DNA from 2 places in the Paenibacillus sp. FSL H7-0442 genome. Region 1 is predicted to be linked to the other one. Evidence: riboswitches for the same ligand, from Rfam matches in the RefSeq annotation. Region 1 holds a riboswitch; the other holds the start of a gene.
What was found. A riboswitch is a leader RNA that binds a small molecule or an ion and turns the genes downstream of it on or off. The one in region 1 is predicted to bind glycine.
Positions count from the first base shown of each region.

Region 1 (6,108 bases):
GATGTACTGAAAGGCACCATTACCGGCTATAGCGCGGGAAAGGCGACAATTACAGGTAAATATGGCACGATGTCCGCTACGATTTCGGTGGATGTCGATCAAACGAATAAGCTGAAAGCCAGCGAATCCAATATTTTTCTCCGTCTGGATGAATCTAAAAAAATACAGGTTTCTGCTGTTTACCCGGATGGAACAGTAACGGATATCACGGATAAAGCTACTTGGGCATCAAGCGATGAAAAAATTGCAACGGTGAATAAAGGAACGATTATGGCCATCGGTGCGGGTTCGGCAACGGTGACCGCTAAGTATGGAGATAAGACCGTTTCGATCAAGACAGATGTCGAAACCTCTAGATTTCTGGATTTGAGCGAGGACAAGCTGAGCTTGAATGCCAAGGAATCCAAAAAGCTCAAGCTGACCGCAACGTACGTAACAGGTACGGAAGAAGATATCACAAGTAAGGCAGAGTGGAAGTCCAGCAATGAAGATATCGCTTTTGTCAGCGCGGGGGAAGTCACAGGTTATAAAACAGGTGAGGCTACCATCACCGCTTCTTATGGCGGCAAAACAGCTACAGCTACGGTATCCGTAAATGTACCCGGGGATCTGTCTCTGTCCTCCAAAACGGCAACAATTGATATTAATGAGGACTATACTGCAACTTTGACGGCTACTTATGCGGATGGGCGTAAGGAAGATGTAACACAGGATGCAGAATGGGCTTCAAGCGCGGAAGATATTGCCTCTGTGTCCAAAGGGACGATTACGGGTAAATCTGCTGGTAAAGCGGTTATTACAGCGACCTATAATGGCAAAAAACTAACAATTAACGTACAAGTGGGCCTTGTAGACCGTCTGGAAACAGACTCGCGTGTAATTGCGCTTGGTGCTCAGGAAACGAAGCAGCTGAAAGTAACAGGAGTTAAGAGTGGTGGTACAAAAACAGATGTAACCAAGGATGCCACCTGGACAACTAGCAATGTAAAAGTGGTTGAAGTTAGCGAAGGTTTGATCAAAGCGAATGGTAGTGGTAAGGCAACTGTGACTGCTTCATATGGCAAGCAAAACATTACGTTTACGGTAGAAGTGGACGTAGCGCAAAAGATTGAAGCGGATGCAATCGCGCTATCGCTCAAATCTGGAGATCAAAAAACCATCGCGATTGTGGTTAAATCGAGCGATGGTAAAGAAAAGGATGTTACAACCCAAGCTGAATGGAAAACGTCCAATTATAAGGTAGCCACTGTTAAAAAGGGTCAGGTTACCGCGGTCAGCTACGGTAAAGCTAACATTCAGGCGAAGTTCGGCGGGAAGATCATCAGCGTACCTGTAGATGTTGATACGCTTAAATATTTGCAAACAGACGAAGTCGCCTTGAATTTGAAGGCAGGACAGCTGGCTAAGGTTACGGCTACAGCCACGTATAAGGATGAGTCGGAGAAGGATGTTTCCAAACCGGCTGTCTGGTCCTCGTCCAGAATTATTGTGGCGACCGTCAAAGACGGTAACATTAAGGCACAGGGCAAGGGCAAAGCAGTAATTACTGTGAAATATGCAGGTAAAATGACGAAGATACAGGTAACCGTTCAGTAATCTGTAACCCGACTAAAAAGAAAAAGAGCAAGCATACGTCCAGCGACGATATGCTTGCTCTTTTCTTTATAAGGGCGAATTCTCTTTCCCTAGGACAATGTAGGGGAGAGGTAGTCGCCTTGTTTTATAGAGGAAAAGTAATTGGTTTAAAGCTTAGAAATTACGACTTATTCTTCTTGATTGATGCGTTGCGTGTAAGTGATTCGGTCAAACGCTTGCCAGTCGGCGTCTGAGCCAAGCCGCCTTTGGCGGTCTCGCGGTGCTTCGACGGCATCGCGCTGCCGACTTCAAGCATCACGTCAATGACTTCGTCAGACGGAATAGCGCTGCGCACACCCGCCAAAGCCATGTCCGCTGCGGCAAGCGCAGTCACGGCTCCCAGCCCGTTGCGCACGATGCACGGAATCTCCACGAGTCCGGCGACGGGGTCGCAAATCAGGCCGAGCGTGTTCTTAAGAGCGAGGCCCACGGCGTGAACAGCTTGTTCAGGCGTACCACCGCGCAGCTCGACCATAGCGCCAGCGGCCATCCCGATAGCTGAGCCAATCTCAGCCTGACAGCCTCCCTCCGCGCCAGAAATGAAGGAGTTGTTGGCGATCACGTAGCCAATGGCTCCAGCGGCGAATAGGCCGTTCACCATATGCTCATCATCCCAGCCGAACCGTTCCTGCGCACTGATGAACACACCAGGGATAACCCCACATGAGCCTGCGGTAGGAGTGGCGACAATGCGACCCATAGATGCATTAACCTCCGACACGGAGAGGGCATAAGCCATGGCGAGCGCGGAGGCATCACCGGAGCAGGTCTCCCCTGACCGCAGATACTCGGCCAGGCGCTTGCCGTCGCCGCCCGTCAATCCACTGCGGGATACGGTGGCTTGTGTCTGACCGCGATGAACGGCTTCCTTCATGATTTCATAATAATCAGACATTTGGCGAAAGATTTCTTCCTCCGTTGTATTCGTTTCTTGTACCTGCTCTTGAATCATCAAGCGGCCAATCGTGGTGGATTCTTCAGCGCATAAAGCGCTGATCTCATGCAGATGGCTAAACCGCATCGGATTCAGCTCCTTTTTTCAAATTAATCATCTTAATTTCATACATATGAGGTAAAGAACGCAGTTCCGCAATCAGTTCAGCTGGAGCAGAACTGTCCGTTTCAATGGCGGTGAGTGCTTCACCATCCCGGCCTTTGCGATCTACGTGCATATAGGCAATGTTAATGTGGGCCGCGCCCAGCGCTGAAGTTATTGCGCCCAATGTACCGGGCTTATCCGAGTGGAGAAGCACCAGCGTAGGCAGCTCCCCGGTCAGATTGACCCGGAATTCGTTGAGTTGCTGGACATGGATGCTGCCGCCGCCGATGGAGGAGCCCAGCAGTGTGCGCTGATCCTCGCCCTTCCACAACTCGAAACGGACGGTGTTCGGATGAGGAGCGGGGAGTCCACTGACGGCGAATTCCACGGTCATCCCGGCTTGCTCGGCCCATTGCTCGGCATCTGGAATCCGGTGATCGTCCGTATCGTAATTAAGCAGTCCTGCGATGAGCGCCAGATCCGTACCGTGTCCTTTATACGTATCGGCAAAGGAGCCGTACAGTGTCATACGGGCACGGTCAGGCTGCGCCCCGAGCCAGTGCCGGGCAACGCGTGCGAGTCGCACCGCGCCTGCGGTGTGTGAACTGGAAGGTCCGGTCATGGCCGGGCCGATAATAGAAAATACATCTTTGAAACGCATGGTGTGGCCCCCTGTATGTTCTAATACCATACTATATGGTATTTCCGCGTCTTTGCGCGGTTATGACGGTTCCTAATGCTGACGCACAATGTGAGCACAAAAAAGGACAGGATAAGGAAGTTTCCCTTATCTCTGTCCTCGTTACCTGAGAGTTTCGTGCGGTGTTCTTACCGCCTTACCCCTTGGGTGGCTTGCGCTCTCTCCAGAGTTGCGTCAGATGACGATACATGGACCTGAGAGATTATCCGCCAGCCGGGTGCTGGCGTCTTGCTCCTTCGGTGCCGCCAGAGTGTAAGCCCCCTGGACAGACTCTCCCGTCATCTTCATTCGCGTATACCGTTCTACATGTCTTTCTTAGCGTAATGTATGACGTGCTCGGTGTCAATCACAGGGTTTAATTTTTACATAAACAGGTGCATTTCCAATAAAAAAGATTAAAGTTTACATAATTATGGATGAAATCAGGAAGGAATTAGAAGATTGGCGGCTAATCTGATAGAGGACAAGTACATTTATGGAAATCATAGGAGGGATATTGACGTATGGTAAAAGGCTTGCGGTTCACAGGTTCACGCTTAAAAGGGATGCTGCATCTAGCAGCGATCGTTTCACTGCTGATCGGGATCTTCGTTCCGTTCGGTCAGGTCAAGGCAGAGGGAGCATTGACAGTAGCCGAAGCACTTCAGGGCCAAAGCAGTGGAGGTACGGTGACGGTAGAAGGTTATATCGTCGGACATGCTACCGGATCGAAAACGGCTAACTTTTCTTCTCCGTTTGCGAATGATTTTAACGTACTGATTGCCGACCAGGCCAATGAACGTAGCACGTCTAATCTATTGGATGTACAGCTGACATCCGCGTACAGAGGGCAATTTGGGCTAACAGGCCATCCTGAGCTGATTGGCAGCAAAATCCGTGTGACGGGTACACTCGGCGCCTACAATAATTTTGGTGGAGTGAAAAGCCCAAGCGCTGTTGAACTGGTGAACGGAAGCGAGCCGGGGGAACCAGGTGAACCTGGTGAACCTGAACCTGGCAACCCGGGTCAACCCGGTACTACATTGCCGGATGGAAAAGGCAAAAAGGTGCTGTTCGATAATACGCACGCACAGACCGCTGGTGCAGCAGATTGGGTCATTGAAGGCGCCTTCTCCGACTTTGCCAATGGACTGCGTAATGTAGGCTTTACGGTAGACCCATTAAATCGTCCCATTCCTTTTACTTATGGAGAGCAGGCCATAACCTATGACAAGCTGCGCCAATATGATGTGTTCATTATTGGTGAAGCGAATGTTGCCTTTAAGGCATCCGAGCAGGCTGCCCTGCTGCAATACGTGAATAACGGAGGGAGCGTCTTCTTCATCTCCGATCATTATAATGCAGATCGTAACAAAAACCGTTGGGATTCCTCCGAGGTTATGAATGGCTACCGTCGTGGAGCCTATACTAATCCGGCCAAAGGCATGACTGCAGAAGAGGCTGCATCACCGGCAATGCAAGGATTAACAAGCTCCGATTGGCTGGCGGCCAACTTTGGCGTTCGTTTCCGTTACAATGCGCTCGGTGATGTGAATGCTACCGACATTGTAGCCGCAGATCAATCTTTCGGTATTACCAAGGGTGTGCGCTCGATTGCCATGCATGCAGGATCTACGCTGGCTATTATTGATCCTACCAAGGCTAAAGGCATTGCTTACATCCCTTCAGGCACGAAAAAATGGGGTAATGCGGTAGATCAGGGGGTTTATAACGGCGGGGGCCGTGCGGAAGGACCTTATGCCGCTATCTCCAAGGTAGGCCAAGGCAAGGCAGCATTCATCGGTGATTCTTCCCCTGTAGAAGATGCTACACCGAAATATGTGCGTGAGGAAAACGGACAGTCGAAGAAGACATATGATGGCTTCAAAGAAGTGGATGATTCAACCTTCCTGGTGCAAACGGTTCAATGGCTTGCATGGAAGCAGGACTACACGAAATTGTCCGATGTGGCAGGTTTGACTCTGGATCAACCAACGAAGCTTCTGCCATTCGAAGAGCCTGCGGCGTCCACGGAACCACAGCCTGAGCCTTGGTCTGCTCCGGCAGCAGGCTACAAATGGTACGATCCTAGAACATTCAAGTCTGGCTCCTATGGAGCGGCTTCGTAAATTATATTGTCAGGAGCTCAATGTGAGCTTGGGTTAGTTAGTCGTTTGATCCCTGCTGAGGGATCAGGCGACTTTTTTTGTGATGAAAATTAACCTGTGGTTGGTTATTTCATTACATTTTGTGCCAGAAAGGCCGCACTATTGCTGGATCATTGATTTTTTAAATGATGTTGATAGCATAATCTTAATTGATATATCCATATACTGGTGATAGGATGTATTCAAATTATTCCGACAAAAACGGTATGTAATGTTCATGAGAGGTTTTAAACATCAAACATGGTGAGAATAAGCGGGACAAGACCATGGAGAATGGAGGAAGCGCGCATTGAATACCGAACCTGTGTTGGAAATTAAAGGATTATCCGTATCTTTTCGCATCCAGGATCAATATCACCCCGCAGTCGACCATCTGGATCTGACGGTCAACCCCAATGAAGTGCTGGCTGTAGTCGGAGAATCCGGCTGTGGCAAAAGCGCGTTAGCGCTTTCGATCCCGCAACTGCATGACATGGAACGCACGCGTGTAGAGGGGGAGGTCTTTTTTAAAGGAACGGACTTGAACCGTCTTTCCTCAGGGCAAATGAATAAAATCCGCGGAGCGGGAATTGGCATGATCTTTCAGG
Region 1 covers NZ_CP151963.1:426,973-433,080, forward strand. Annotated here, with positions in the region: gene MHH57_RS01905 (Ig-like domain-containing protein) at 1-1,596, shown strand, start outside; gene sdaAA (L-serine ammonia-lyase, iron-sulfur-dependent, subunit alpha) at 1,757-2,656, opposite strand; gene sdaAB (L-serine ammonia-lyase, iron-sulfur-dependent subunit beta) at 2,646-3,335, opposite strand; glycine riboswitch at 3,458-3,551, opposite strand; gene MHH57_RS01920 (DUF6359 domain-containing protein) at 3,878-5,482, shown strand; gene MHH57_RS01925 (ABC transporter ATP-binding protein) at 5,811-6,108, shown strand, end outside.

Region 2 (6,108 bases), 1.8 Mb from region 1:
ATATTTGGTGCCTTATTTGCCAACAATTTCGGATTTCTCAACTACCTTCTGCAACTCTTGGGACTGCCCATGGTTCAATGGCTGAATGTGCCATGGGGTATCCAAATTGCCATTTCTTCTATGGTCGTATGGAGATGGATGGGCTATAACGCAATCATCTATCTGGCCGGACTTCAGAGTATTCCGCATGTGCTGTATGAGGCCGCCAAAATAGACGGAGCAACCGGAGCGCAAGCTTTTTTCCGCATCACTATCCCCATGCTGCGCCCAGTCATTCTGTTTACGGTCATTACGTCCACCATCGGCGGTATGCAACTCTTCACCGAGCCACAGGTCCTGGTCGGTAATGACGGCGGTTCCGGGGCAAGTGGCATGACCATCGTTTTATACCTGTACCGCGAGTCGTTCATTAACAACTATTTTGGATATGGTGCAGCCGTCGGATGGGGCATGTTCCTCATCATTGCTCTATTCTCCATCATCAACTGGAAACTCGTTCAAGGTAAAAAATAACGATGGGAAGGAGCTTCACAACATGATGCAGACACGTGCAAAATCCTTTGTTTTATATGCCGGATTGTTGGTGGGAATCATCCTGTCGATGTTTCCATTTTACTGGCTGATCGTCATGGCAACCCGTACAACTTCAGACATCTATCGTTTTCCACCGCAATTGTGGTTTGGCGGCCACTTCTTGGATAACATAACGAGAGTATTGCAGCAGATTAATTTTGCCGGAGCCTTTTTTAATACCCTTTTTGTAGCCGGTTCTGTTACCTTATTGGTTCTGTTTTTCGATTCGCTGGCAGGTTTCGCATTCGCCAAGTTTGATTTTCCGGGCAAAAAAGTGCTATTTATCGTTCTGCTAGCTACAATGATGGTCCCTTCACAACTTTCGCTTGTCCCCTCCTTTGTCATGATGGCCACCTTTGGATGGGTAGGTACGTTCAAAGCGCTTATTATCCCGGGGATGGTAAATGCCTTCGGCATTTTCTGGATTCGTCAATATGCGGAAGAATCCATTCCAAAGGAGCTGCTGGATGCGGGGCGGATGGACGGATGCAGCTTTTTTCGGCTGTACTTGAATGTAGCACTGCCTATTCTACGTCCTGCGTTCGCTTTTCTCGGCGCGTTTACCTTTATAGGAGCCTGGAATGATTATTTATGGCCGTTAATCGTCTTAACGGATGAGCGTAAATTCACACTCCAGATTGCACTGTCCCAATTAAACGGGATATACAATACGGATTATGCGATGGTCATTGCGGGCACCCTGCTTGCTGTACTGCCACTTATAATTTTATTTCTTTTCATTAGCCGCCAGTTTATTTCCGATCTTGCCGCCGGAGCGGTCAAAGATTAGATTTATTTGAATTCCCTTATTCATTTCATGTATAATAGTTAATCGTCATTTCAAATAGCTTACATGGTAAAGTTAGGTATTCAACAGGCAATCAGGTTAAGCGATTTACGATTTGAACATGAACTATGAACTGAGGGGAACTTTCCAGATGAACAAATTCACATATTATAACCCCACCAAATTAATATTTGGAGACAATCAAATTGAAGAACTGCAGCAGGAGCTGCTGAATTACGGCAAAAATATTTTACTGATATACGGAGGCGGAAGTGTCAAGCGAAATGGTCTGTATGACCAGGTATTAAACGCGTTAGAGCCGCTACATCTTAACATTCATGAATTGTCCGGCGTAGAGCCGAATCCGCGCTTGTCCACCGTTAAGAAGGGCATCGACATTTGCCGAAATGAAAACATCGACTTCTTACTTGCAGTAGGCGGCGGAAGCGTTATTGATTGCACCAAAGCCATCGCAGCAGGGGCTGAATATGACGGCGATGTGTGGGATATTATCAATAAAAAGCACATGCCTACCCAGGCTCTGCCATTCGGTACCATCCTCACACTCGCCGCTACCGGTTCAGAAATGAATCCAGATTCTGTTATCACCAACTGGGAAACAAACGAAAAATACGTATGGGGCAGCGCGGTGACGCATCCGAAATTCTCGATTCTGGACCCAAAAAACACCTTCTCTGTGCCACGTGATCAGACGGTATATGGCATGGTGGATATGATGAGCCATGTATTTGAACAGTATTTTCACAATGTTAAAAATACACCGTTGCAAGATCGTATGTGCTTTTCCGTGCTGCAAACCGTAATCGAAACTGCACCTAAGCTGTTGGAGGATTTGCACAACTACGAGCATCGCGAAACGATTTTATATGCCGGAACGATTGCTCTTAACGGAACACTGCAAATGGGCTACTTCGGGGACTGGGCTTCGCATACGATTGAACATGCATTATCTGCTGTATATGATATTCCTCATGCTGGCGGTCTGGCGATCCTATTCCCCAACTGGATGAGACATACGGTGGATCAGGATGCTGCACGCATGAAACGGCTGATGCTCAGCATGTTTGACTTAGACACCGTAGATAAAACAGATAGAGAAATCGCTTTGGAGGGTATTGACCGTCTTAGTGCATTCTGGACAAGTCTCGGTGCCCCTTCCACCCTGGCCGGTTACAATATTAATGATGAGCAATTGGAAAAAATCGCAACCATTGCAGCCCGTGAAATGGAATATGGAGGCTTCGGTAATTATAAAAAGCTGAAACAGGAAGATATTTTAGCTATTTTGCGTGCATCGTTATAACATTCAAAAAGGAGTGTCCTCAAGCCTGTGATGGCTGAAGGCACTCCCTTTTGGAATTTATGAATTAACTGTTTGTCCCTTTTCTTCTACTTGAATAGCTGCCCCTACACTGGCACCTGCAAGAATGCCCTTTTTCTTACTAGAATTCAGAGAATCCATATAGGTTCGGGTTTCTGCAACGACAATGCCTGATAAGCCGAGCAGTGCAATCAGGTTCGGGAAAGCCATCATTGCGTTAAAGATATCTGCCAGCAGCCAAATCGCATCCAGTTTAATGAACGCGCCCCCGCCAACGAGTAGAATGAACAGATAACGGTATGGCTTAATCCACTTGACGCCAAGCAAGTATTCAACACAGCGTTCCCCGTAATAGTTCCAGCCGAGCATGGTGGTGAACGCGAACATAATCAGAATAATTGTGAGCAGTTCTGCCCCCAGCGGGAATGCGCTGGAAAATGCTTGCTGAGTCATCAGGCCCGCATCGGTAGGCCCGCTCCACACACCGCTAACCAGTAGCGTCAACCCGGTCATCACACAAATAACCATCGTATCAATAAACACGCCTGTCATGGAAATCAGCCCTTGTTCCGCAGGCCATTTGGTTTTGGCAGCTGCGGCTGCAATCGGTGCGCTTCCCAATCCGGCCTCATTGGCAAAAATACCTCTGGCTACCCCACTTCGCATCGCCAGCATAATCGTAGCTCCGGCAAATCCGCCCGTTGCCGATGTAGTTGAAAATGCCGAATGGAGCACCAGCGCAATTGCGGCAGGAAGCTGGTCAGCAAACCGAATCAGTACGATGAGACAGATCAGTACGTACAAGCCTGTTTTAAAAGGAACGACCTTCGTCGATACCTTGGCAATACTTTTGAGTCCTCCAATAGTAACCAGTCCTGTGAGGATAGCAATAATCAGTGCCGTTACAATGGGCGGAACACCAAAACTGTTTTCCGTCGAAGATACAATCGCTTTGACCTGTGGAAACGTTCCAATCCCGAACAACGCTACCAGCATGCCCGAAAAAGCAAACAGCATCGCCAGCGGTTTAAAACGGCGTCCCAGACCTTTCTCAATATAATACATCGGGCCGCCGGAAAATTGTCCATTCCGATCCTTCACCCGGTATTTTACCGCAAGTACACCTTCCGCATATTTCGTCGCCATCCCAAAAAAGGCTGCAACGACCATCCAGAACAAGGCACCCGGCCCGCCCAGCTTAATGGCTGTCGCTACGCCGACAATACTTCCTGTGCCAACTGTAGCCGCTAGCGCCGTACTCAAAGCCGCAAAACTACTTACATCCCCGCTGCCTTCATTCGGGGCCTTACCGATCAGCTTGATCGCCAGGGGCAGGCGGAATACCTGCAACATTTTCAGACGTATGGTCAGCCACAACCCCGTTCCCATGACAAGAATGATGAGAGGCGCCCCCCATATCCAACTGCTAATCGCTTCTAACACATGTACCAAATTCATTTCAACCCGCTCCTCCAGCATATTAGAAAACAAAAAAGAGTCAAATCAGCTGATTCGACTCCTGGAGAGGTTAAAGGCACGAAAAAATACAACCATCTTGTGCAGGTTTCTGCCTCTAATAGCTCATAAAAAAGCCTAGGGCATTCCCTGTCACAGGTTATTCGCGTCTCTGTCCTTTTGCCTGAGAGTTTAAGCAGATGTTCTCTGCGGTGCACCTTCGGCGCCCAATTAAGGGTCTCTCCAGAGTTCTGTCCGTTTACGGTCCCCGCTTGTGGCTGTAAACAGCCTAAGCACCTGAGAGTTTTGCCCCTTCGGTCGGAACTTTCGTTCCATCTCCCGCAAACATCAACCAGACATATGAAATTTTTATTCATTATACAGAAAACTTTCAGCTTATTACAAGTGAAAAGTTTGTGAAGCCCTCTGAAATATTATTATGTCTATCAAAAAAGCGGGTACAGCAGATTGCATCCTTAGGATGTCCTCTGCTATACCCGCCCGAGACGATATGAAATTACAATTCTTCACCATTGGTTGCTATCACATTTTTATACCAGTTAAAAGAGTCTTTTTTGGAGCGTTTGAGCGTTCCGTTACCGTCATCATCCAGATCAACGTAAATAAATCCGTAGCGCTTGGACATTTCGGAAGTAGACATGCTCACGAGGTCGATAGGGCCCCAGCTGGTGTAACCAATCAGATCAACACCGTCAGCAATCGCTTCCTTCATTTGGACAATATGCTGACGCAAGTAATCAATGCGATACGTGTCATGCACAGAGCCGTCCTCTTCCACCTTATCATATGCACCCAAGCCATTTTCCACGATGAACAGCGGCTTTTGATAGCGATCATAAAACGTATTCAGTGTAACACGCAGGCCGATCGGATCGATCTGCCATCCCCAGTCGGAGGACTGCAGATACGGATTTTTCACGCCGCCAATCAGGTTTCCTGCTGCTTTCTCGCCTTCTGGACCTGCCGATACGGTCAAGGTCATGTAGTAGCTAAATGAGATAAAATCAACCGTATTATTTTTCAAAATTTCGGCATCGCCGGGTTCTGTCTGGATCACAATATTATTTTCTACAAAATAACGATTCATATAGTTGGAATATTCCCCACGGGCATGCACATCCGTAAAGAATAGGTTCATCTGATTTTCATGCTGGGCTTTCAGTATATCCGCTGGGTTACACGTATGTGGATAGCTTTCTATACGTGCCAACATACAGCCGATCTGAGCACCCGGGATGATCTCATGTCCCCGTTTGGTTGCCAGTGCACTAGCTACAAATTGATGATGCAATGCTTGATATATCGCTTGTTGTTTGTTTTCTACACGGTCAATAACCACACCGCCACCGGTGAACGGACTCATGGTCATTACATTGATTTCATTAAAGGTCAGCCAGTATTTTACTTTATCCTTATAGCGTGTAAACACCGTTTCGGCATAATTGACGTAATGCTGTATGACTTCACGACCCAGCCAGCCATTATACTTCTGAGTCAGACCTAGCGGTGTTTCATAATGTGACAATGTTACCAAGGGCTCAATATTATATTTGCGCAGCTCATCAAATACATTGTCGTAGAATTGCAATCCTGCTTCATTCGGTTCGTGATCATAGCCATTCGGGAAAATCCGCGACCAGTGGATGGACATACGAAATACTTTAAAGCCCATTTCAGCGAACAATGCAATATCTTCTTTGTAGTGGTGGTAAAAGTCCACACCTTCACGTTTTGGGAAACGGGCATTGACTTTGCCTGCCAAAATGTCTTCGAGTCGCTCGGACGAAATCTCTATAGCGTGATCGTTCTTACGTTCCGCTTTGGGTACATAAGCAATCATGTCTGCGCTGGACAAGCCTTTTCCATCTACGTCAAAAGCACCTTCCAATTGGTTGGCTGCAGTTGCCCCGCCCCACAAGAAGTTTTTCGG
Region 2 covers NZ_CP151963.1:4,376,617-4,382,724, forward strand. Annotated here, with positions in the region: gene MHH57_RS19245 (sugar ABC transporter permease) at 1-513, shown strand, start outside; gene MHH57_RS19250 (carbohydrate ABC transporter permease) at 536-1,363, shown strand; gene MHH57_RS19255 (iron-containing alcohol dehydrogenase) at 1,512-2,684, shown strand; gene MHH57_RS19260 (sodium:alanine symporter family protein) at 2,742-4,160, opposite strand; glycine riboswitch at 4,320-4,414, opposite strand; glycine riboswitch at 4,433-4,509, opposite strand; gene MHH57_RS19265 (glycoside hydrolase family 1 protein) at 4,675-6,108, opposite strand, start outside.
Region 2: it holds a riboswitch for glycine, as region 1 does, so the genes downstream of both, MHH57_RS19260 (sodium:alanine symporter family protein) here and sdaAB (L-serine ammonia-lyase, iron-sulfur-dependent subunit beta) in region 1, are expected to answer to the same signal.